DNA from 2 places in the Caulobacter sp. GW821-FHT12D05 genome. Region 2 is predicted to be linked to the other one. Evidence: predicted binding sites of a transcription regulator. Region 2 holds the regulator's gene; the other holds the start of a gene.

Region 1 (11,495 bases), on a different contig from region 2:
CTGGACGAGACGCGCCTGCGCCTCGGCATCCGCACGCGGATGGTCGGCGATATCAAGCCGCAGGACGAGGTCCGCGGCTCGGCCCTGCGCGAGGTCGTCTAAGGTCCTCGCTAAAAATACATTGCAATAGTTTAATACCTTTGGGCCTCTAATCTGGGTTAGAGGCCCAAAGCATGTTTGCGTTCCTGCAACTGTTATTCTGGATCAATTGGCCGCTGCTTGCCGCGGCCTGCCTGTGCGCGTGGCGCTGGGGCGGTCGAGCGGAGCGCAGCGGTGCGATGCTGGTGCTGTCGACCTTCGTCGCCGTCCTCCTCGCGGGCCTCATCCATGGCAAGGAACTGGTCCAGGGTCTGTATCTGGCGTTGGACGGCTTGATGGCCCTGGGCCTGCTGCTGCTGGCCCTGCGCCACGCCACGCGCTGGCTGGGCATCGCCGTGCTGCTGCAGGGGGTGCAGTTCAGCCTCCATGCCTATTATCTCGTGGACGGCAAGCGGTACGACAACATCTACATCCTGGTGAACAACCTGGTCAGCACGGGCGTCCTGGTGTGCATCCTGGTCGGCACGTTCCTGGCCTGGCGCAAGCGGAACCAGCCCGAAAAATAATTGCCGCGATCGGACGATTGGTCGCGGCTTTCGCAAAATCTCTCCTTGCAATCGGCCGCGAAACGAGGTTCTTCGCCGGCGGGCCACACCCCCCCAACGGGGTGCAGTCCATCTGTAAGGATGGGAGACATCGCTATGACGACCCTCGCCAAGCCGGCAATCCGTCCGGCTCGCCCCGAGTTCTCTTCCGGCCCCTGCGCCAAGCGCCCCGGCTGGACCCCCGAAAATCTTCAAAACGCTGTTTTGGGCCGTTCGCACCGCTCGAAGCTGGGCAAGGCGCGCCTGAAGGCCGCCATCGACCAGACGCGCGAAGTGCTGGAAGTGCCGGCCGACTTCCTGATCGGCATCGTCGCCGGTTCGGACACCGGCGCGGTCGAGATGGCCATGTGGTCGATGCTCGGCGCCCGACCCGTGCAACTGATGGCCTTCGAGTCCTTCGGCAAGGACTGGGTCACGGACGTCACCAAGCAACTGAAGCTGCCCGACGTCGAAGTCCTGAGCGCTCCTTATGGCGAGCTGCCGGATACTTCGAAGGTCGACCCGGCCAAGGACCTGGTCTTCACCTGGAACGGCACGACCTCGGGCGTGCGCGTGCCGAACGCCGACTTCATCTCGGCCGACCGTGAAGGCATCACCATCTGCGACGCCACCTCGGCGGCCTTCGCCCAGGATCTGGACTGGGCCAAGCTCGATGTCGTGACCTTCTCCTGGCAGAAGGCCCTGGGCGGCGAAGGCGCGCACGGGATCCTGATCCTGTCGCCGCGCGCCGTGGCCCGCCTGGAAAGCTACACGCCGGCCTGGCCGATGCCGAAGCTGTTCCGCATGACCAAGGGCGGAAAGATCGCCGCCGACATCTTCGAAGGCGCGACGATCAACACGCCGTCGATGCTGTGCGTCGAGGATGCGTTGGACGCCCTGAAGTGGGCCGCCTCGATCGGCGGTCTGGAAGCCATGCAGGGCCGCGCCGACCAGAACCTGGCCGTGCTGGCCGACTGGGTCGCCAAGACCCCGTGGGTGGACTTCTTGGCGGCTGCGCCGGAGATCCGCTCCAACACCTCGGTGTGCCTGAAGGTCGTCGATCCCACGATCGCCGCCCTGCCGGAAGACGCCCAAGCCGACTTCGCCAAGAAGCTGGCCAGCCTGCTCGAGAAGGAGGGCGCGGCCCTCGACATCGGCGGCTATCGCGACGCCCCGGCCGGCCTGCGCATCTGGTGCGGCGCCACGGTGGAAGCCTCGGACCTCGAGGCCCTGACGCCCTGGCTCGACTGGGCCTTCGCCACCGTCTCGGCCGAACTGGCCGCCGCTTAATCTGACTCATTGCGGCTGAAATCCTCGTCCTTCGACTAGCTCAGGATGAGGATTTCAGAGTGCCGCCTCTCAGTAGCCCTCATCCTGAGCCTGTCGAAGGACGAGGGCGCGCACCCAATTCTCCGCAAGGAAATCCCAAATGACCGCTCCTCGCGTTCTCATCGCCGACAAGCTCAGCCCCGCCGCCGTCGACATCTTCAAGAACCGCGGCGTCGCCTTCGACATCAAGGTCGGCCTGTCCAAGGACGAACTGATCGCCGTGGTCGGCGACTATGACGGCGTCGCCATCCGCTCGGGCGCCAAGCTCGACAAGGACGTCATCGCCGCCGCCCATAAGCTGCGCGTCATCGCCCGCGCCGGCATCGGCGTCGACAATGTCGATATCCCGGCCGCCACGGCCAAGGGCATCGTCGTGATGAACACGCCCTTCGGCAACTCGATCACCACGGCCGAGCACGCCATCGCCATGATGTTCGCCCTGGCCCGCCAGATCCCCGCCGCCGACGCCTCGACGCAGGGCGGCAAGTGGGAGAAGAACCGCTTCATGGGTGTTGAGCTGTACGCCAAGACCTTGGGCCTGATCGGCGCCGGCAACATCGGCGGCATCGTCGCCGACCGCGCCCTGGGCCTGAAGATGAAGGTCGTGGCCTACGACCCCTTCCTGTCGCCGGAACGCGCCGTCGAGATCGGCGTCGAGAAGGTCGAGCTGGAAGAGCTGCTGGCCCGCGCCGACGTCATCACCCTGCACACGCCGCTGACCGACAAGACCCGCAACATCCTGTCGGCCGAGAACCTGGCCAAGACCAAGAAGGGCGTGCTGATCGTCAACTGCGCCCGTGGCGGCCTGGTCGATGAAGCCGCCCTGCGCAAGCTGCTGGATGAAGGTCATGTCGGCGGCGCGGCCTTCGACGTGTTCACGGTCGAGCCGGCCAAGGAAAACCCGCTGTTCGGTTCGGACAAGGTCGTGGCCACCCCGCACCTGGGCGCCAGCACCAACGAAGCCCAGGAAAACGTGGCCCTGCAGGTCGCCGAGCAGGTCAGCGACTACCTGCTGACCGGCGCGGTCACCAACGCCCTGAACAGCCCGTCGATCACGGCCGAAGAAGCGCCGAAGCTGAAGCCGTTCGTGGCCCTGGCCGAGAAGATCGGCGCCCTGGCCGGCCAGATGGTCGACTTCGGCGTCACGGCCATCGACATCGCCTACGAAGGCGAAGTCACCAACCTGAACGTCAAGCCGATGACCTCGGCCGCCCTGGCCGGCGTGCTCAAGCCGATGCTGGCCGAGATCAACATGGTTTCGGCTCCGGCCATCGCCAAGGAACGCGGCATTACCGTCTCGGAAAGCCGCCAGGAAATCAGCCCCACCTATGACAGCCTGATGCGCGTCACCATCACCACCGAGAAGGGCAAGCGCGCCTTCGCCGGCACGGTGATCGCCGGCGCCCCGCGCGTCGTCGAGGTCAAGGGCATGGAGCTGGACGCGGCCTTCTCGCCGGCCATGCTCTACATCAACAACCTGGACAAGCCCGGCTTCATCGGCGCGCTGGGCATGCTGCTGGGCGAGGCGGGCGTCAACATCGCCACCTTCAACCTGGGCCGCGTCTCGGCCGACGAGGACGCCATCGCCCTGGTCGGCGTCGACCAGGCCCCGGCCGCCGACCTGCTGGCCAAGATCCAGGCCCTGCCGCACGTGAAGGAAGCGCGCGCGCTGACGTTCTAAGGAAAAGATGCTCCCCCGCGATGCGGGGGAGCTGTCACGGAGTGACTGAGGGGGCTAATGCGGCCTGGGCCGAGCTGGCCCCCTCCGGCCCTCTGGGCCACCTCCCCCGCATCGCGGGGGAGGAGCTAGGATCCCAAATGTCCCTGCTCGTTCCCCGCAAGATCAGCTGGCCGGGTTTCCTGGTCTTCCTCGGCGCAGTGGTGTTCACGCTGTACGCGGCCCTGGCGCCCGGTGACGACACCGCCGGTCTGATCCCGTGGGACAAGGCCAAGCACTTCATCGTCTTCTACGGCCTGACCTTCCTGGCCTCGATCGCCCTGCCGCGCAGCCGGCCGTGGAAGATCGGCGTGGTGCTGCTGGGTTTTGGTATCGCCATCGAGATCCTGCAGGACCTGCCGATCGTCGGTCGTGACGCCGACATGTTCGACGTCGTCGCCGACACCCTGGGCATCGGCTTCTACTTCGGCCCGATCATCGTCGCCCAGTGGATGAACCGCGACGCCTAGGCCGGCGTCCCGCCGCGTCCGGCGCCGTCCTTGAACCGCGCCGCGCCGGCTCGAGCCTCGCGGCGCAGCGGCTCCAGCCCGCCACGCCCCTCGACCTTGAGCGCTTCGGCCAGGTCGACATCCCATTGCGCATAGGCCGAGGCGCGGTCGGCGCGCAGGCACAGCTGTGGGAAGGCGGCGATCTGCCGGGCCAGCTCATGCGCCGCCGCCAGGGCCATGCCGCGCGGCACGACACGGTCGGCCAGACCCCAGGACAGCGCCTCGGCCGCCCCGACCGCGCGGCCGGTCAGGATCATGTCCAGCGCCCGGCCCTGCCCAATGATGCGTGGCAGCCGCACCGTCCCGCCGTCGATCAGCGGCACGCCCCAGCGCCGGCAGAACACCCCGAACGTCGCGTCGTCGGCCGCCACCCGCAGGTCGCACCACAGGGCCAGTTCCAGCCCGCCGGCCACAGCGTAGCCCTCGACGGCGGCGATCACCGGCTTGGACAGAAGCCGCCGCGTCGGACCCATCGGCCCTTCGCCTTCGGGGTCGTAGCGCTCGCCCTCGCCGGATGCGGCGACGGCAAGGTCGAAGCCCGCGCAGAAGGTCCCGTCCGCGCCGGTCAGGATCGCCACGGCGGCGACTTCGTCGGCCTCGAAGGCGTCGAACGCCGCGCGCAGCTGCAACGCGGTCTCGGGATCGACGGCGTTGCGCTTGTCCGGACGGTTGATCGTGACGGTCCAGACCGGGCCGTCGGTTTCGAGTTGGACTTCGGTCATGTCGCAGTCTCCATGGCCAGTTCGCGATAGGCCGCCACCAGGGCGTCCAGGCTGAAGGCCAGGTTACGCCCGCTGGGATTGGGCAGCACCCAGGCGATCGCGCCGGCGAAGGGCTCCACCTGCTGGCCCCAGGCGACATCGCGGCGGCCGATCATGGCGCCGTAGGCCGCCTTGCCCAGGAAGGCGAGGTAGGCGGGCTGCCAATGGCGGACCCAGGTCTCGAACCCGGCGGCGGCGTCCACGAATTCCGAACGCGCCAAGTCGTCGACACCCGCCGTCGGCCGCTCGACCACGCTGGTGATCCCCAGGCCGTAGTCCAGCAGGCTGGCGTCGTCCTCGGCGGCGATCTGATGCGGCGTGAAGCCGGCCAGGTGCAGCACGCGCCAGAACCGGTTGCTGCGCCCGACGAAGTGATGCCCCTCGGCGGCGGCCGACAGCCCTGGGTTCAGCCCGCAGAACACGACGGACAGGCCAGGCGCGACGATGTCCGGGAGGGGCTTAGACATTCAGCGCCCGCGTTCCGCTGAGAAAGGGACTGCCCCGCAAATAGAACCGCAACGGCCGGTCGGCGTCCTTGGTGATGCCGATCCGCACGCCCACGCCGATGTCGGCCGGCTCGTGGTCGTCGTGGGCCAGCCACAGCGCACCCTCGGCGCAGAGGTCGAGGCCGTCGGCCCAGGGCCCGATCTGTAACGCTTGGGTCAGTCGACCGGGACCTCGCGCCAGGTCGCGCAGTTTCTCGGTCTGGCGATGAACCTGCATCAGGGCGATCCCCTCCAGCGGCTCCAGCGCCCTGATCAGGACACCGGCCCCGATCCCCTCGACCTCGCTCGACACGTTCAGCATCCAGGACACGCCATAGTTCAGATAGACATAGGCGTGGCCGCGCTCGAGGAACATCGGGCGCGTGCGCGGCGTCATCCCCCGGAAGGTGTGGCTGGCCGCGTCGCCGATGATGTAGGCCTCGGTCTCGACGATGCGACCGCTGAGCACGCCGTCTGGCGTCTCGCGCACGACGATCTTGCCGATCAGAAAGCGGGCGAGAGTTTCCGTGTCGATCGGCAGCTCGTCGCGCGTAAATCTCTTCACCAGCTGTCCACTCGTACTTCCCACGGCCTCGACATCCCCGCCGCCGCGTCCATTCCGCCGACGATCCAGCGCCGGGTGTCGGCGGGGTCGATGACGGCGTCGATCTCCAGGGCGGCGGCCATGCTGGTCGCCTTGCCGGCCGCGTAGAGCCGGGCCACCAGCTGGTCGTAGAGCGCCTTCTGCTTCACGGGGTCGGTCTCGGCCTCCAGCTCCTTGCGGTAGCCCAGCTTGACCGCGCCCTCCAGCCCCATGCCGCCGAACTCGCCGGTCGGCCAGGCCGCGATGAAGGCCGGGGCGTGGAAACTGCCGCCAGCCATGGCCTGGGCCCCGAGGCCGTAGCCCTTGCGCGTGACCACGGTGAAGAGGGGCGAGCGCAGCTTGGCTCCGGCGATGAACTGGCGACTGACGCGACGCACAGCGGCGGCGTCCTCGCTGTCGGGGCCGACCATGAAGCCGGGGGTGTCGCATAGGCTGAGCACTGGCAGGGCGAAGGCGTCGCACAGTTGCAGGAACCGCGCGGCCTTCTCGGCCCCGTCGCAGTCGATCGCCCCGCCCAGGTGGCGCGGATCGTTGGCGATCAGCCCCATCGGCCGGCCTTCGATGCGGATCAGGCCGGTGACCATCCCTGCCGCGAAGCCGCCGCGCAGTTCCAGGAACGAACCTTCGTCCACCAGCAGGTTGATCAGTGTACGGACATCGTAGACGCGCAGGCGGTTTTCCGGGATCGCGTTCCGCAGCCGCCGCTGGTCCGGCGCGGTCCAGGTCGTGAGCGCGCCCTGGAAATAGGACAGCGCCTGCTTGGCCAGCCGGGTGGCGTGCGCCTCGTCGTCGGCCAGGATGTCGATGACCCCATTGGCCCACTGATGCGCCGATGGCCCGATCTGCTCGGGCCGGAAGACGCCCAGGCCGCCGCCCTCGATCATCGCCGGCCCGCCCATGCCCAGATTGCTGTCGCGCGTGGCGATGATGATCTCCGACAGGCCGGCGATCGCGGCGTTGCCGGCGAAGCAGCGGCCGGCGACGATGGCGATCTTGGGGACCAGGCCCGACAGCTGGGCGAAGCTGCGGAACGTCGGCACGTCCAGCCCCGCCACCGCCGTGGTGTCGGTGTCGCCGGGCCGCCCGCCGCCGCCCTCGGCAAACCATACGACGGGCAGGCGTTGGTCGGCGATGACGCTCATCAGCCGGTCGGACTTGCGGTGGTTCATCGCGCCCTGCGTGCCGGCCAGGACCGTGAAGTCGTAGGCCAGGGCCGCCGTCCGCGCCTTGTCGGGCGGGAAGAGCGCGCCGTTGACGCTGCCGACGCCCGTGATCAGCCCGTCGGCCGGGGTGCTGGCGATCAGGTCCTCGACCGAGCGCCGCCGCTTCTGGGCCGCGATGGCCAGGGCGCCGTATTCCAGGAAGCTGCCGGGATCGACCAGGTCGTCGATGTTCTCCCGCGCCGTGCGATGGCCGGTCTTGCGGCGCTTGGCGACGGCGTCGGGGCGGGCCTCGTCCAGGGTGTAGCGGTGGCGGGCGATGACTTCGGCCAGGTCGGGACGGATGGCGTCGAGGTCCTCGGCGACCGCTTCGACGGCCTCGCCGCCGGCGACCTCCATCGGTTCCAGGAACACCAGCGGCTGGCCCTCGGCGACGGTGGCGCCGGGCTCGGCGGCGATCTTCAGTACGCGGCCGCCGGACGTGGCGTGGACGAGGTGCTCCATCTTCATCGCCTCCAGCACCGCCAACGCCTGACCGGGGTGGACGAGGTCGCCTTCATTGACTGAGATCGAGCCGACCGTGGCCGACAGCGGTGCGACCACGGCGACCGAGCCGTCGAGGGTCTCAAACGCCTGCGCGTCCTGCGTCGGAAGGCCGGCGACCAGTTCGGCCGCATGGTCCTCGATGAAGCGTGTCGTAAACACTGCGGCTTTTGGTACCGCAGTGTTCAAGATCGCCCGGATTAGCGGCGCGGTGGTCGCCACGCCCGTGATCTGGAACTCCGCCAGCGCCCGGTCGAGCCGCGCCGAGGCCTCGGCATAGGTCCGCCCGCGCGCGATCACCTTGGCCAGCAGGCTGTCATAGGCCGCCCCGACCGTGGTTCCGGCCCCGACGCCCGCATCGACCCGCACCCCCGGGCCGCCCGGCGGGCTCCAGGCGCCGATCGTCCCGTTGGACGGCTTCACCTGGCCGTCGGCGGTCAGGGTCTCGGCATTGATCCGCGCCTGGATGGCGACGCCGAAGGCCGGTGGGGCCTCCAGGTCCAGAGGCTTGCCCGCCGCCAGGTCGAACTGCAGCCGCACCAGGTCCAGGCCCGTGACCTCCTCGGTCACCGTGTGCTCGACCTGCAGGCGCGGATTGACCTCCAGAAAGTACGGTTGGTCGCCCTCGACCAGGAACTCGACCGTGGCCAGGCCGCGATAGCCGGCGCACAGCGCTTCGGCATGCTTCCACAGCTGCGTCCGCAGCGCCTCGGACAAGACCGCCGGAGCGATCTCGACCAGCTTCTGGTTCCGGCGTTGCAGCGAGCAGTCGCGGTCGCCGATGGCCAGCACACGAGCCCCGTCGCCGGCGATCTGCACCTCGATATGCCGCGCCTGTTCGACCAGCTTTTCGGCATAGAGCCCGCCGTCGCCGAACGCCGCTTCGGCTTCGCGCTGGCAGGCGGCGAAGGCGGCGTCCAGTTCGCTGGGATCGCGCACGGCCCGCATGCCACGTCCGCCACCACCCGCCCGAGCCTTCAGCATGATCGCGCCGTGTTCGGCCTGGAACGCCCGCGCGTCCTCCAGCGAGATCGCGCCTGTGCCCGGGATTAGCGGAACGCTGCGCTCCGCGGCTAACGCCCGCGCCAAAGCCTTGTCGCCGAAGGTCTCCAGATGCTCCGCCGACGGACCGATGAAGACGATCCCGCCCTCGGCGCAGGCGCGCGCCAGGGCGGGGTTCTCCGACAGGAAGCCGTAGCCGGGATGCAGGGCGTCGCAGCCCTCCGCCTTGGCCGCGTCCACGATCGCGACGATGTCCAGATAGGCCCGCGCGCCCGCGCCGGGCAGGGCGACCGCGCGGCCGGCTACGTGGGCCGTATCGCCCTGCGCATGGACCATCACGCTCTCGACCCCGGCCTCCGCCGCCGCGCGGGCGATGCGGACGGCGATCTCGCCACGGTTGGCGATCAGGACGCGGGACAAGGGCATGCGGGTTCCCCGAAATGAGCGGGCTTCATACGGCCGTTTGACGCACCTTCGCCCGACCCGCTTGACTCTCCAAGCACGAAAGATCAGAACAAAAGTAGAACAAGGAGTTGGGAATGGCCGGATCGCGCGAGGCGCGTCTTGCGGCCCTGAGAGGCCAGATCGCCGCGATCCAAGCGGGGACTCGGACTCCGACTCCGGTTCTGCCGTTCGGGGACCCGGCCATCGACGGCTGCTTTCCGGGCGGTGGCCTGCCGCTGGGGGGCTGGCATGAGGTGACGGGCGCGGGGCTGCAGGACGAGACGGGCGCGGCGACGGCCGCCTTCGTCGGTCTCTTGCTGCGACCGCTGGTGAAGACCGGGGCGATTGTCTGGGTCGCCCGGCGCAGCGACCTGTTCGCGCCGGGCCTGTTTGGCCTCGGCTTTCCGGCCGAACGGCTGATCCAGGTCCGCACCCGCGACGAGGCCGAGACCCTGTCGGTGCTGGAGGACGCCCTGTCCACCCAGGGCGTCGCCGCCGCGGTCGGCGAGGCCGAGGCGCCCGACCTGACCGCCGGCCGCCGCTTGCAGCTGGCCTGCGAGAAGCGCGGTGGTTTCGGGGTGCTGCTGCACCGAAGACCCTACGGCGGGGCCAGGAAGACAGCCGCCTCCGGCTCGGCTTCGTTCAGCCGCTGGCGGATCGGGCCTTCGCCGACCCCGCCGGCCGACGATATCGGCCTGGGTCCGCCACGCTGGCGGGTCGAACTGGAACGCTGCCGGGGCGGACGCTCGGGCGCTTGGATCTTGGAAGCACAGGAGGCCGGCTATGGCCCGCATCCTTTCCGTCTGGTGTCCCAACTGGCCGATCACGACGTGGCGCCGACGGAACCCGGACTACGACTGGTCGGCTGAGGCGCCTCCCTTCGCCCTACTGGTCTCCGAGCACGGGACCCGCCGCCTCGCCGCTGTAGACGACAGGGCGCGCGCCCTGGGCCTGTCCGCCGACCAGAAGGCCGCCGACGCCATGGCCCTGGTCCCGACCCTGGTCACCTTCGACCACGACCCGGCCGCCGACCGCGTGGCGCTGGAGGCCCTGTGTGACTGGTGCGTGCGGTTCTCGCCGGCCGTGGCCATCGACGGGACCGACGGCCTGTTCCTGGACATCACCGGGACCGACCACCTGTGGGGCGACGAGGAGACCATGCTGGTCGACCTCGTCGGCAGGCTGGCGCGCTGGGGCGTGCCGGCGCGGGCGGCGATCGCCGACACGCCCGGCGCGGCCTGGGCCTTGGCGCGCTACGGCGACGACCTCGCCATCGCCCAGCCGAGGCAGCAACGCGCCGCGATCGAAGGCCTGCCGGTCGCGGCCCTTCGCCTGGAGGACGCCGCCGAGGCCCAGCTGCCGCGCCTGGGTTTGCACCGCGTCGGCCAGCTCTTCGCCCTGCCGCGCGCCCAGCTGGCCAAGCGGTTTGGCCTGGCGACGACCTTGCGTCTCGACCAGGCGCTAGGCATGGCCGCCGAGGCCCTGACCTTCCGCCGCCCGGCCACGCCCTGGTCCGACCGCCTGGCCTTCTTCGAGCCAATCAGCGCGCCCGAGGACCTGGCTCGCGTGGCCGGCGACGCCCTGGCCCTGATCTGCCAGCGCCTGGAAGCCGAGGGGCGCGGCGCCAAGCGTTTCGAGGTCGTGTTCCATCGCCTGGACGGCAAGGCCTATCCGGTGCGCGCGGGCCTGGCCCGGATCGGCCGCGACGCCCGGCGGCTGACCAAGCTGATCGTTCCCAAGCTGGACAAGGTCGACCCCGGCTTCGGCATCGAGGTCGTCACCGTCCACGCCTGGGCGGTCGAGCCCCTGGCCGCCGCCCAGGAGCGTCTCGACGCCGATGCCGACGCGACCCTGGACGAGACCCTGGCCCCGCTGATCGACCGCCTGGTCAACCGCCTGGGCGAGAACCGCGTGTGGCGCGCCGACCCATTCGAAAGCCACGTTCCCGAGCGCTCGGTGATCCGCAACGCCCCGCTCGATCCCCCGGCCAGCGCGAAATGGGATCCCGACCGTCCACGCCCCGTGCGCCTGTTCAAGCGCCCGGAGGCCATCACCGCCATCGCCAAGCTGCCCGATGACCCCCCGATGCAGTTCACCTGGCGCGGCCGCGCCCACCGCGTCCGTCGCGCCGAAGGCCCCGAGCGCATCGGCCAGGAATGGTGGCGCGCCGGCGTCGGCGAGGAAGACACCGGCCCTGGCAAGATCCGCGATTACTACCGGGTCGAGGACGACGTCGGCGGCCGGTTCTGGATCTATCGGCAAGGGCTGTTCGGCGAGGCGGAAGCGCCGAAATGGTGGATCCATGGGCTGTTCGGATG
Region 2 (11,495 bases):
CCAGCACCGGCGCCATCTTCTGGATGCGCGTCTTCGGCCGCAGCAGAGCGCGGACATAGGCGACGGCGACAGGGTCCAGGGCGGAATCACGCGGGTCCATGCCCATATGATGCTTGAGACCGCGTCCGCTGTAACCGTAACTGAAAGCCGCGCGCGAAAATGCCGCTACACAAAGGGCTCGCGCAGGCTAGAACCGACCTCCGAAAGGCGGCGTCATGATCCTCGTCATCGATAACTACGACAGCTTCACCTACAACCTCGTGCACTATCTGAACGAGCTGGGGGCCGAGACGGTCGTCTACCGCAACGACGCGCTGACCGTGCAGGAGGCCCTGGGCCTGGCGCCGGCCGCCGTCCTGCTGTCGCCTGGCCCCAAGGCCCCGGACCAGGCCGGCATCTGCCTGCCGCTGCTGCAGGCCGCGCCCGAGGGCCTGCCGATCCTGGGCGTCTGCCTGGGCCACCAGGCCATTGGACAGGCCTATGGCGGCGAGGTGATCCGCGCCAAGGCCGTGATGCACGGCAAGGTCAGCAAGGTCCGCCACGACGACAAGGGCATCTTCAAGGGCCTGCCCAACCCGTTCACCGCCACGCGCTACCACTCGCTGGCCGTCCGCCGCGAAGACTTGCCGCCCGAGCTGGAGGTCACCGCCTGGACCGACGACGGCGAGATCATGGGCGTGCAGCACAAGACCCGTCCGGTGTTCGGCGTCCAGTTCCACCCGGAATCGATCGCCACCGAGGGCGGCCACCAGATGCTGGCCAACTTCATGGACCTGGCGAACGTCAAGCGCGACGCGCAGATCTGGGTCTAGCCATGTCCGACGCTTTCAAGCCGCTGCTGGCCAAGCTGGCCGACGGCCAGACCCTGGGCGACGATGACGCCGAGGTGTTCTTCGCCGCCTGCCTGCGCGGCGAGCCCACCCCGGCCCAAGTGGCCGCCGCCGTCACCGCCATGCGCCTGCGTGGCGAGACGGTGGGCGAGATCGCCGCCTGCGCCCGCGCCATGCGCCGCGCCGCCGTGCAGCTGGAGCATCCGTACGACGTCATCGACGTCTGCGGCACCGGCGGTGATGGCCTGCACACGCTGAACATCTCCACGGCCGTCGGTTTCGTGGCCGCCGGCGGGGGCCTGAAGGTCGCCAAGCACGGCAACCGCGCCATCACGTCCAAGTCCGGCACCGCCGACGTCCTGACCGCCCTGGGCGTCAATATCGACGCCACGCGCGAGCAGCAGCGCCAAGCGCTGGACGAAGCCGGCATCTGCTTCCTGTTCGCCCAGGCTCATCACGGGGCGATGAAACACGTGTCGCCGATCCGCCAGCAGCTGGGCTTCCGCACCATCTTCAACCTGCTGGGCCCGCTGACCAATCCGGCTGGCGCCAAGCGGCAGGTGGTCGGGGTCTCGGCCCCGCGCTTCGTCGAGCCGATCGCCAAGGCCCTGGGCGCGCTGGGCGCCGAGCGCGCCTGGTCGGTGCACGGCTCGGGCATGGACGAGCTGACCACCACCGGCGAGACCGAGGTCGCCGAGTGGCGCGACGGCCGCATCCACCTGTTCACGATCACGCCCGAGGCCGTCGGTCTGCCGCGCGCTTCGCTGGCCGACATCACCGGCGGTGATCCCGACTTCAACGCCGCTGCCCTCACCCGTCTGTTCGACGGTGAAAAGGGCGCCTATCGCGACATCGTGCTGCTGAACGCCGCCGCCGCCTTCCTGGTCGCCGACAAGGTCGAGACCCTGGTCGAAGGCATCGAACTGGCCGCCGACGTCATCGACGAAGGCCGCGCCAAGGCCGCCCTCGCCGGCCTGGTGGCCGCCACCAATTCGGAAGTACCCGCGTGACCGACATCCTCGCCAAGATCGCCGCCTACAAGCTTGAGGAGGTCGTCGACCGCAAGCGTCGCCGCACCCTGGGCGCGCTCGAGAACGCCGCCCGCAACGCCTCGTCGCCGCGCGGCTTCAAGCAGGCCCTGATCGCCGGCCACGCGCCCGGCAAGCTGTCCCTGATCGCCGAGATCAAAAAGGCCTCGCCGTCCAAGGGCCTGATTCGCGCCGACTTCGACCCGCCGGCCCTGGCCCGCAACTACGAGGCCGGCGGCGCGTCGTGTCTCTCCGTGCTCACGGATGGCCCCAGCTTCCAGGGCGCCGACGCCTATCTGATCGACGCCCGCGCGGCCGTCAGCCTGCCCTGCATCCGCAAGGACTTTCTGGTGGATCCCTGGCAGGTGGCCGAGAGCCGCGCCCTGGGCGCTGACGCTATCCTGGTCATCCTGGCCATGATCGACGACGTCCTGGCCGCCGAGCTGATGAGCGAAGCCAAGCGCCTGGGTATGGACGCCCTGGTGGAAGTCCACGATGAGGCCGAGATGGAGCGCGCCGGCGCCCTGGGCTCTGACCTGGTGGGCATCAACAACCGCGACCTGAAGAGCTTCGTCGTCGACCTGGCCGTCACCGAACGCCTCCAGGCCCTCGCACCGAAGGACGCCCTGCTGGTCACCGAAAGCGGCATCTTCACCCACGACGACGTCGTGCGGATGGAAGCTACCGGCGCCAAGGCCATGCTCGTGGGCGAAAGCCTGATGCGCCAAGCCGACGTCACGGCGGCCACGCGCGCTCTGCTCGGCTGACGGATCGGGTACGCGCCGTCTGGCGTTTTCTGCCTCGCCCGCCCACAGTCACCTCAACAAGAACACTGCCGCGCGAGGAAACGCGAATGCATTGGCTCGCCCGCGTGGTGAATTGGTCCCTCGTCGCCTTTTTCAAGCGGGAGGGCTGGACGATCGAGGGCTCGGCCCCGACGACCACCCGCAAGTTCGTGATCATCGCCGCGCCGCACACCAGCAACTGGGACTTCGTCTATTTCCTGGGCGCGGCCGACGCGCTGAACCTGAAGCTCAGCTTCATGGGCAAGGCCTCGCTGTTCCGCTGGCCGTTCGAGCGGCTGATGAAGGACCTGGGCGGCGTGCCGATCGACCGCTCCCAGTCGCGCGACACGGTCCAGGCCATGGCCGACGAGTTCGCCCGCCGCGACGAGTTCATGCTGACGATCGCGCCCGAGGGCACGCGCGGCAAGGCCAGCGGCTGGAAGACCGGCTTCTACAACATCGCCCTGAAGGCCGGCGTGCCGATGGTGCCCGGCTTCATGGACTACAAGCGCAAGGTGGTGGGCCTGGGCCCGGCGATGATGCCCAGCGGCGACTACGAGACGGACTTGGCGGCGCTGGCGGCGTTCTATGCGCCGGTCACGCCCAGGCATCCGGAGCTGAAGACCGTTCTCTAGGGCGCCACGATTTAGCCAAGCTCGCCGCCCTAACCTTAGCTTGAGCAAGCAAAGGAACGGCGATGCGCAAGTGGACTGAAGGCCTGATCGAAGCCGCCAAGACGGCCGCCATCGTGCTGGTGGTGTTCCTGATCCCGCGCACGGTCTTCTGCCAGCCGTTCACGATCCCGTCGGAGTCGATGCAGCCGACGCTGATGGTCGGCGACTACATCCTGGTCTCCAAATATCCGTACGGGGTCAGCCGCCACTCGATCCCGCTGAGCCCGCCCGTGGGCCACGGACGCCTGCTGGGCCAGGCGCCCGAGCGCGGCGACATCGTGGTGTTCAAGAAGCCCAGCGACGGCCGCACCGACGTGATCAAGCGTGTCATCGGCTTGCCCGGCGACCGCATCCAGATGAGCGGCGGCGTGGTGCGCATCAACGGCGCACCGGTGACCCAGACCCTGACCGGAATTGACGCCGACGGCTCGCCCGGCGCCTGGCCGATCCCGGTACGTCACCTGCGCGAGACCCTGCCCAACGGCCGCACCTACGCCACCAACAGCTTCGGGGCCGAGACCCAGGCCGCCAACACCGGCGTCTACACCGTCCCGGCTGGCTGTTACTTCGTGATGGGCGACAATCGCGACAACTCGCTGGACAGCCGCTTCAACCCCGGTTCGACGCCCAAGGGCTATGCCTCGTGCGCCTGGGACGTGGCCCGCGACGCCGACCTGCCGCCGGAGCTGGGCATGGGCTTCATCCCCGCCGAGAACCTGGTCGGCCGCGCCGAGCGGATCCTGTTCTCGTGGACCGGCCACGGCCTGCGCCTGGACCGCACCTTCAAGGCTCTGCCCGCCCCCAAGGTTGGCTGAGCCCGCAACCGTCGTTAGGGTCCGCGCCAGTTCGAGTTTGAGGGAATCGGATGCGGGCCTTTCTGTCCAAGCTGCGTCGCGTCTTTTCGCCCGCCCTGCCCGCTGCCGACGCCGTGGCCGCCCCGCAAGAGCTCTGGCATCTGGTCGGCGCCGCTGACGCCGACTACGTGCGTGTCGGCCAACAGTTCAAGCAGCTGTTCATCGACGCGGGCCTGCAGCCGCACCACGCCATCCTCGACGTCGGCTGCGGCATCGGCCGCGCGGCGGCGCCGCTGGTCGACTATCTGGACGAGACCGGTCGTTATGCCGGCTTCGACGTCATGGCCCAGGCCATCGACTGGTGCCGGGCCAATATCGCCGTCGGCGACCCGCGCTTCCAATTCACCCACGCCGACATGCACAGCGACCGGTACAATCCGGAAGGCTCGCAGCCGGCCAGCCGTTTCGTCTTCCCCTATCCGGACGCCAGTTTCGACTTCGTCTGGTTGGGCTCGGTGTTCACCCACCTGCTGGCCGCCGACCAGGCCCAGTTCGCCCGCGAGATCGCCCGGGTCCTGAAGCCCGGCGGGACCAGCGTCATCTCCTGGTACCTGATCGACGACGAGGCCCGCGCCAACACCGGCGATGGCCAGATCGCCTTCGACTTCGTCCACGCCCTGGACGGCTGCTGGACGGCCAACCCGGACATGCCCGAGGACACGATCGCCTACGACCTGGCCTCCATCCTGGCGCAATACGAGGCCTTGGGCCTGGACGTGCTCAACGTCGCCCTCGGCGAATGGCGTCGCCAGCCGATGCAGGACCAGGACATCATCGTAGCCCGCAAGCGCGCCTGAAAGCTTTCGTTAAGCTTTTGATTCTGGTCGACATTTACCCTATCGGCCAAGCTAGCCCTTGATTTTCCTCGCCTTTCTCCGGCGAACGACGCTCGACTTGACTTTAACGCGGAACGCCTAGAGAACATTCGAAAGGTTTGCGGTTTGTTCCGCGCTCCAATCGAGGTCGTCATGCTCACCCGCAAGCAGCACGAACTGCTGATGTTCATCCACGAACGGATCAAGGAGACCGGCGTCTCCCCGTCCTTCGACGAGATGAAGGAGGCCCTCGATCTGGCGTCCAAGTCGGGCATCCACCGGCTGATCACGGCCCTGGAAGAGCGCGGCTTCATCCGTCGCCTGGCCCACCGGGCCCGGGCGCTGGAGGTGGTGAAGCTGCCGCAGCAGGCCACGACGGCCGCCCCGCCCAAGGGCCGTGGCGCGTTCCGCCCGCAGGTGTTTGAAGGCGGCGGTTCGCCCTCGCCCGCGCCGGCTGCATCCTCGGCGCCCGCCAATGACAGCCGCGAACTGCCGATCCTGGGCAAGATCGCCGCCGGCACGCCGATCGACGCCATCCAGCACGAGCGCGAGCGCCTGCCGGTGCCCGAGGCCATGCTGGGCAATGGCGAGCACTATGTCCTTGAGGTGCAGGGCGACTCGATGATCGAGGCCGGCATCCTCGACGGCGACTACGTCATCATCAAGAAGGGCGACACCGCCACCTCGGGCGAGATCGTCGTCGCCCTGGTCGGCGAGGAAGCCACGCTGAAGCGCCTGCGCAAGAAGGGCGGCTCGATCGCCCTGGAAGCCGCCAACCCCAAGTACGAGACCCGCATCTTCGGCCCCGACCAGGTCGAGGTGCAGGGCAAGCTGGTGGGCCTGATCCGCCGGTATCACTAGGCCCCGCCCTAGCGATTAGAGATTTGGCCCCGACCTCAGCGAGGATCGGGGCCTTTTCGTATCTGGGGCCTAGAGACGCCCCTCCTCCGCCAGGCGCTTTGCCGCCTTGTCAAAGCCAGCCCAAGCCGCGGCGGCGAGCGAAGCGCCCGTGCTGACCCGGCGTACGCCCAGCGCGCCCAGGCTCTCGACCGACATGTCCGAGCCCCAGAACAGGACATTGACCGGTTTGGGGGCCACGGCCTGGACGATGGCGCGAATTTCGTCGGGATCGGTCACCGCCGGAGCGTACAGGCAGTCCGCGCCGGCCTCGGCATAGGCCTTCAGCCGCTCGATCGTCGGGGCCAGGTCACGATTGCCGCGCAGATAACCCTCGGTGCGGCCGACCAGGATCACGTCCTGGCCCGAGGCGTCGATGGCGGCGCGGGCGGCCTTCAGGCGTTCGAGGGCCACCGGCAGGTCGTAGAGCGCCGAGCCCGACCAGTCTTCGATCGACAGGCCCGCGACGCCGGCCTCGATGGCCAGGGTGACGCTCTCGCCCACGCCTTCGGCTGTGTCGGAGAAGCCCGCCTCGAAGTCGGCGTTCACCGGCAGGTCGGTGGCGGCGCACAGCTGGCGCAGGTGCTCGATCACCTCGTCGCGCGTGATCTGGCCGTCGTCCTTGCCCAGAGCCCAGGCCGCGCCGGCGCTGGTCGAGGCCAGGGCCTTGAAGCCCAGCTTCTGCAACCGCTTGGCGCTGCCGGCGTCCCAGGGGTTGGGCAAGGCGAAGCAGCCCTCGGCATGCAGGGCGCGGAAAGCAGCGCGGCGGGCGGCGAACGGGTTGGACATCACGGATCCTCCAGAAGGTCGGCGCGAGGCTTAGCCGTCCCTCGTGACATCAGGTGTCAGCAGGCGAGACCAAGGCCGATCGCCGCGCAACGGCTGAGCCCAGACGATGCGCCAGCCGTCGGGGCGACGATAGAGCTCGGCGGCCCCGCCCCGCGCGAAATCCTCGGCTGTCAGCAGCACCGCGTCGGCGCACAAAGGCGGTATCCGCGTGGGTGCGGGACCTCGGATCACCACCACCTCGCTGGCCACGCACATGCCCGATAACGTCTCGGCGTCGGGTGTCCTGCGGCTCCAGGCCAGGGACAGCCGCACCGGCGCGCCCAGGGCCGGCGCGCAGACCCGCTTGTCGCAGGCATAGAGGCTCCAGGTCGCCGGTTCGAGGCCGCGCCGCCGCGCCCACAGCTCGGCCCCGAACCGCTTGGCGTCGGTGCGCAGCAGCACCGCCGCGTCTCCCGAGCGCACGGCGGCCGTCGCGCCGTCAGCAGCGATCCAGGCGTCCGGCGGCGTAGGCCGAGGCCACAGGGCGACCGCCAGGGCCAAGGGCGCGCCGATCCAGCGCAGGCGGCCCTTCCACAGGCATAGGATCATCAGGCCCAGGAAGGCGACCACCAGCACCTGCGGCGGCGCGCTGGCCACGATCCTCTGCGCCCCGTGGGCGTCGGCGAAGCCGTTGGCGATCCCGACCATGGCGTCGATGCCCCACCCGGCCACGGCCAGGAATGGCGCGCCCAGGCCGAACGGCTCGAGCAAGGTGCCGATGGCCAGGAACGGCATGATCACGAACGACGACAGCGGCGCGACCGCCAAGTTGGCCGGCAAACCCCAGACGGCGACGCGGTTGAAATGCTGCATGGCGAACGGCGCGGTGGCCAGGCCCGCCACCAGGCTGGCCGCGACCGAGGCGGCCACCCAGACGATTCCCGCCTGTGGCCAGCGGATCCACCACGGGGTCGAGATCTCCTTCACCGGACGGGGCCAGGCCTCGGCCAAGGCCACCAGGGCGGCGGTGGCGGCGAACGACATCTGGAAGCCCGGCTCGCCGGCCGTTTCGGGCTTCATCGCCAGGATCACCAGCGCCGCCACCGCCAGCCCGTGCAGGGTGATGGCTCGGCGGTCGAACAGGATGGCCAGGAACGCCACGCTGGCCGTGATCGCCGCCCGCTCGGCCGGCGGCGGCGCGCCGGAGATCACCAGATAGCCCAGCACGGCGACGAGCCCCGCGATGGCCGCGATCTTCTTGCCCGGCGCTCGCAGAGCCAGCCACGGCCAGGCGGCGACGCCCAGCCGCACCACGCCGAACATGAAGCCCCCGACGATGGCCATGTGCAGCCCAGAGATCGAGATGATGTGCGCCAGGCCCGAGGCGCGCATGGCGTCCGTCTGGTCCTGGGTGATCCAGGCCTCGTGACCGGTGACCATGGCCGCGCCGAGGCCGCCGCTGGTCGGTCCCATCCGCGCCAGGATCCGTTGGGCCAGGCTCCAGCGGAAGGCGTTGACCGCCATGGACAACCGCAGCCGCCAGGGCGGCGGATCGAGCCGCGCGGCGTCCCAGTCGCCGATGATGAAGCCCACGCCGCCGATCGAGTCGAACCAGGCGTCGCGGGCGAAGTCGTAGGATCCCGGCGCGGCCGGCGGCGGCGGCGGTCCCAACATGGCCCGCAAGCGGATCGGCTGGCCCGGCGCCGGGGTTTCGTTCTCGCCGATCGTCACCCGGATCCGGCGCGGCGTGCGGTCAGGCGGCAGACCCGACACCCAGGCCGGCGCAATCAACAGGCGTGGCCCGCCCGCGCCGGGACTAACGACATCGACGACGAAGCCCTCTACCCGCCGCACAACCCGCTCCCCGGCCATGACCGGCGCGGCCACGCGGTCGCTGCGGACCTTGGCGGCGAGGCCTCCAGCCGCCCCGCAGGCCGCCAGACTGGCTAGCGCCACCAGCAGCGCCGCCGCGTTCCGCTGGCGAAGCGTCCACCAGACGGCTGCCAGGACCAGCGTCACGCCACCCAGCAGCCAGATTGACGGCTCACGCCCCGCTTCCAGATAGCCCGCCGCGCCGAGGCCGAACGCCACCGGCGTCCACAAGAAGGCGCGCGCCGTGTTGACGCGCAGTTCGGCGGCCGTCAGCGCCACGGCGTCTCGCCAAGAGACCCGCGTTGCCGCTGTCACCGGCGCGGTATCGGCAAGTTCCGCGCCTAACACCCGGAAACCACTGTATTTTTGACGGTTAAGCCAAGTTCGCCGCGATGCGGAATATGGCTGGTCCCGGAACGAAGCGGCATGCTAAGACGCCCCGCCCCAAGGCGCTCAGCAGTCGCCTTGCGGTCCGCGTTCCTAGACGCCATCTCGGCGTGCAGCCCCACAGTCTTGAAGCTCATGTCGAACCCCATCCCTACCGGCGTCGTCACGCGCTTTGCGCCCTCGCCCACCGGTTTCCTGCATATCGGCGGCGCCCGTACGGCGCTGTTCAACTGGTTATATGCACGCCACACGGGAGGAAAGTTCCTTATTCGCGTCGAGGACACCGATCGCGAGCGTTCGACCGAAGCGGCCGTCGCGGCCATCTTCGAGGGCCTGAACTGGCTGGGCCTGGAATCGGACGCCGAGGTCGTGTTCCAGCACACCCGCGCGCCGCGCCACGTCGAGGCCGTGCAGGAAATGCTGGCCGCCGGCCGCGCCTATCGCTGCTGGATGACCGTCGAAGAACTGGAAGTCGCCCGCGAGAAGGCCCGCGCCGAAGGCCGCGCCATCCGCTCGCCCTGGCGCGACGCCCCGGAAGGCGACCTGTCGGTCCCGCACGTGATCCGCTTCAAGGGTCCGCTGGACGGCGAGACCGTCGTGGACGACATGGTCAAGGGTCCGGTGACCTTCCGTAACATCGAGCTCGACGACCTGGTCCTGCTCCGCGCCGACGGCGCGCCGACCTACAATCTGGCCGTGGTCGTCGACGACCACGACATGGGCGTCACCCACGTGATCCGGGGCGACGACCACCTGAACAACGCCGCCCGCCAGAGCCTGATCTACAAGGCCCTGGGCTGGGACGTGCCGGCCTTCGCCCACATCCCGCTGATCCACGGCCCGGACGGCGCCAAGCTGTCCAAGCGCCACGGCGCCCAAGCCGTCGGCGAGTTCGCCGACCTGGGCTACATCCCCGAGGGCATGCGCAACTACCTGGCGCGCCTGGGCTGGGGCCATGGTGACGACGAGGTCTTCAACGACGAGCAGGCGATCAGCTGGTTCGACGTGGCCGACGTGGTCAAGGCGCCCGCGCGCCTGGACTGGGCCAAGCTGAACCACATCAACGCCCAGCACCTGCGCAAGGCCGACGACGCGCGCCTGACCGACCTGGCCCTCGACGCGGCTCAGAAGCGTGGCGAGGCCCTGCCGGCCGACGCCCGCGAGCGCATCGCCCGCACCGTTCCGGAAGTGAAAGAAGGCGCCAAGACCATCCTGGAGTTGGTCGACCACTGCGCCTTCGCGCTGAAGACGCGGCCGCTGGCGCTGGAAGAGAAAACCCAAAAGCAGCTGACCGAGGAAACCGTCGAGCGCCTGAAGCGCCTGCGGGACCAACTGGCCTCGGTCGCCAGCTTCGACGCCGCCTCGCTGGAAACCGCGTTGAAAACGTTCGCGGAATCCGAGGGCGTCGGCTTCGGCAAGTTCGGCCCTGCCCTGCGCGGGATCCTGACCGGCGGTTCGCCGGCTCCGGACCTGAACAAGACCATGGCCGCGCTCGCCCGCGAAGAGAGTTTGGGGCGCCTTGACGACGCCCTGGCGTAGCGCGCATGAGGCGCTATAACGCACCTGCGAAAACGAAAGTTGGACTGCTCGTTCCAATTTATGAAGGGGTCTAATGATGACCGATAAAGCCACGCTGACGATCGGCGACAAGAGCTACGAACTGCCGATCCTCAAGGGCAGCACGGGTCCGGACGTTCTGGACATCCGAAAGGTCTACGCTGAAAGCGACCACTTCACGTTCGATCCGGGCTTCACGTCCACGGCGTCGTGCGAAAGCAAGATCACCTATATCGACGGCGACGCCGGGATTCTGCTGCACCGCGGCTATCCCATCGACCAGTTGGCCGAGAAGTCCTCGTTCCTCGAGGTCTGCCACCTGCTGCTGAACGGCGAACTGCCGTCGGCCGACGAGTTCGCCAAGTTCGAAAAGAACATCACCTACCACACGATGCTGCACGCGCAGTTCGACGCCTTCTTCCAAGGCTTCCGCCGCGACGCGCACCCGATGGCCGTGATGACCGGCGCGGTCGGCGCCCTGTCGGCCTTCTACGCCGACAGCATCAATGTCGACGACGCCCGTGAGCGCGAGATCAGCGCCCATCGCCTGATCGCCAAGATGCCGACGATCGCCGCCCGCGCCTACAAGTACACGGTCGGCCAACCGTTCGTGTCGCCGCGCAACGACCTGTCGTACTCGGAAAACTTCCTGCGCATGTGCTTCGCCGTGCCGGCCGAGGACTGGAAGCCGAACCCGGTGCTGACCCGCGCCATGGACCGGATCTTCATCCTGCACGCCGACCACGAGCAGAACGCCTCGACCTCGACCGTCCGTCTGGCCGGTTCGTCGGGCGCGCACCCGTTCGCCTGCATCGCCGCCGGCATCGCCTGCCTGTGGGGCCCGTCGCACGGCGGCGCCAACCAGGAAGCCCTGGAGATGCTGGAAACCATCGGCTCGGTCGAGAACATCCCGGACTACGTCCAGGGCGTGAAGGACCGCAAGTACAAGCTGATGGGCTTCGGCCACCGCGTGTACAAGAACTTCGACCCGCGCGCGAAGGTCATGCAGAAGACCGCCCACGAAGTGC

What was found. The regulator LexA, encoded in region 2, represses DNA repair genes until DNA is damaged. The targets are predictions, from matches to a motif close to ATGTTCNCNANNTGTTCT.
Region 1: AC1RRR_RS18225 (ImuA family protein) is a predicted target of LexA. The motif match lies at 9,245-9,262, and genes of this name have one in related genera.

The regions. Positions count from the first base shown of each region.
Region 1 covers NZ_JBXAQO010000004.1:53,721-65,215, reverse strand. The annotation lists gene AC1RRR_RS18270 (hypothetical protein) at 1-102, shown strand, start outside; gene AC1RRR_RS18265 (hypothetical protein) at 279-605, shown strand; gene AC1RRR_RS18260 (phosphoserine transaminase) at 741-1,913, shown strand; gene serA (phosphoglycerate dehydrogenase) at 2,053-3,633, shown strand; gene AC1RRR_RS18250 (VanZ family protein) at 3,771-4,139, shown strand; gene AC1RRR_RS18245 (crotonase/enoyl-CoA hydratase family protein) at 4,136-4,900, opposite strand; gene mug (G/U mismatch-specific DNA glycosylase) at 4,897-5,406, opposite strand; gene AC1RRR_RS18235 (DNA-3-methyladenine glycosylase) at 5,399-5,989, opposite strand; gene AC1RRR_RS18230 (acetyl-CoA carboxylase family protein) at 5,986-9,159, opposite strand; gene AC1RRR_RS18225 (ImuA family protein) at 9,273-10,046, shown strand; gene AC1RRR_RS18220 (Y-family DNA polymerase) at 9,961-11,495, shown strand, end outside; gene AC1RRR_RS18215 (error-prone DNA polymerase) at 11,469-11,495, shown strand, end outside.
Region 2 covers NZ_JBXAQO010000001.1:1,016,920-1,028,414, forward strand. The annotation lists gene AC1RRR_RS04380 (hypothetical protein) at 1-100, opposite strand, end outside; gene AC1RRR_RS04385 (anthranilate synthase component II) at 216-812, shown strand; gene trpD (anthranilate phosphoribosyltransferase) at 815-1,840, shown strand; gene trpC (indole-3-glycerol phosphate synthase TrpC) at 1,837-2,625, shown strand; gene AC1RRR_RS04400 (lysophospholipid acyltransferase family protein) at 2,712-3,278, shown strand; gene lepB (signal peptidase I) at 3,341-4,132, shown strand; gene AC1RRR_RS04410 (class I SAM-dependent methyltransferase) at 4,183-4,968, shown strand; gene lexA (transcriptional repressor LexA) at 5,140-5,847, shown strand; gene AC1RRR_RS04420 (isocitrate lyase/PEP mutase family protein) at 5,917-6,672, opposite strand; gene AC1RRR_RS04425 (ComEC/Rec2 family competence protein) at 6,703-8,838, opposite strand; gene gltX (glutamate--tRNA ligase) at 9,046-10,449, shown strand; gene gltA (citrate synthase) at 10,526-11,495, shown strand, end outside.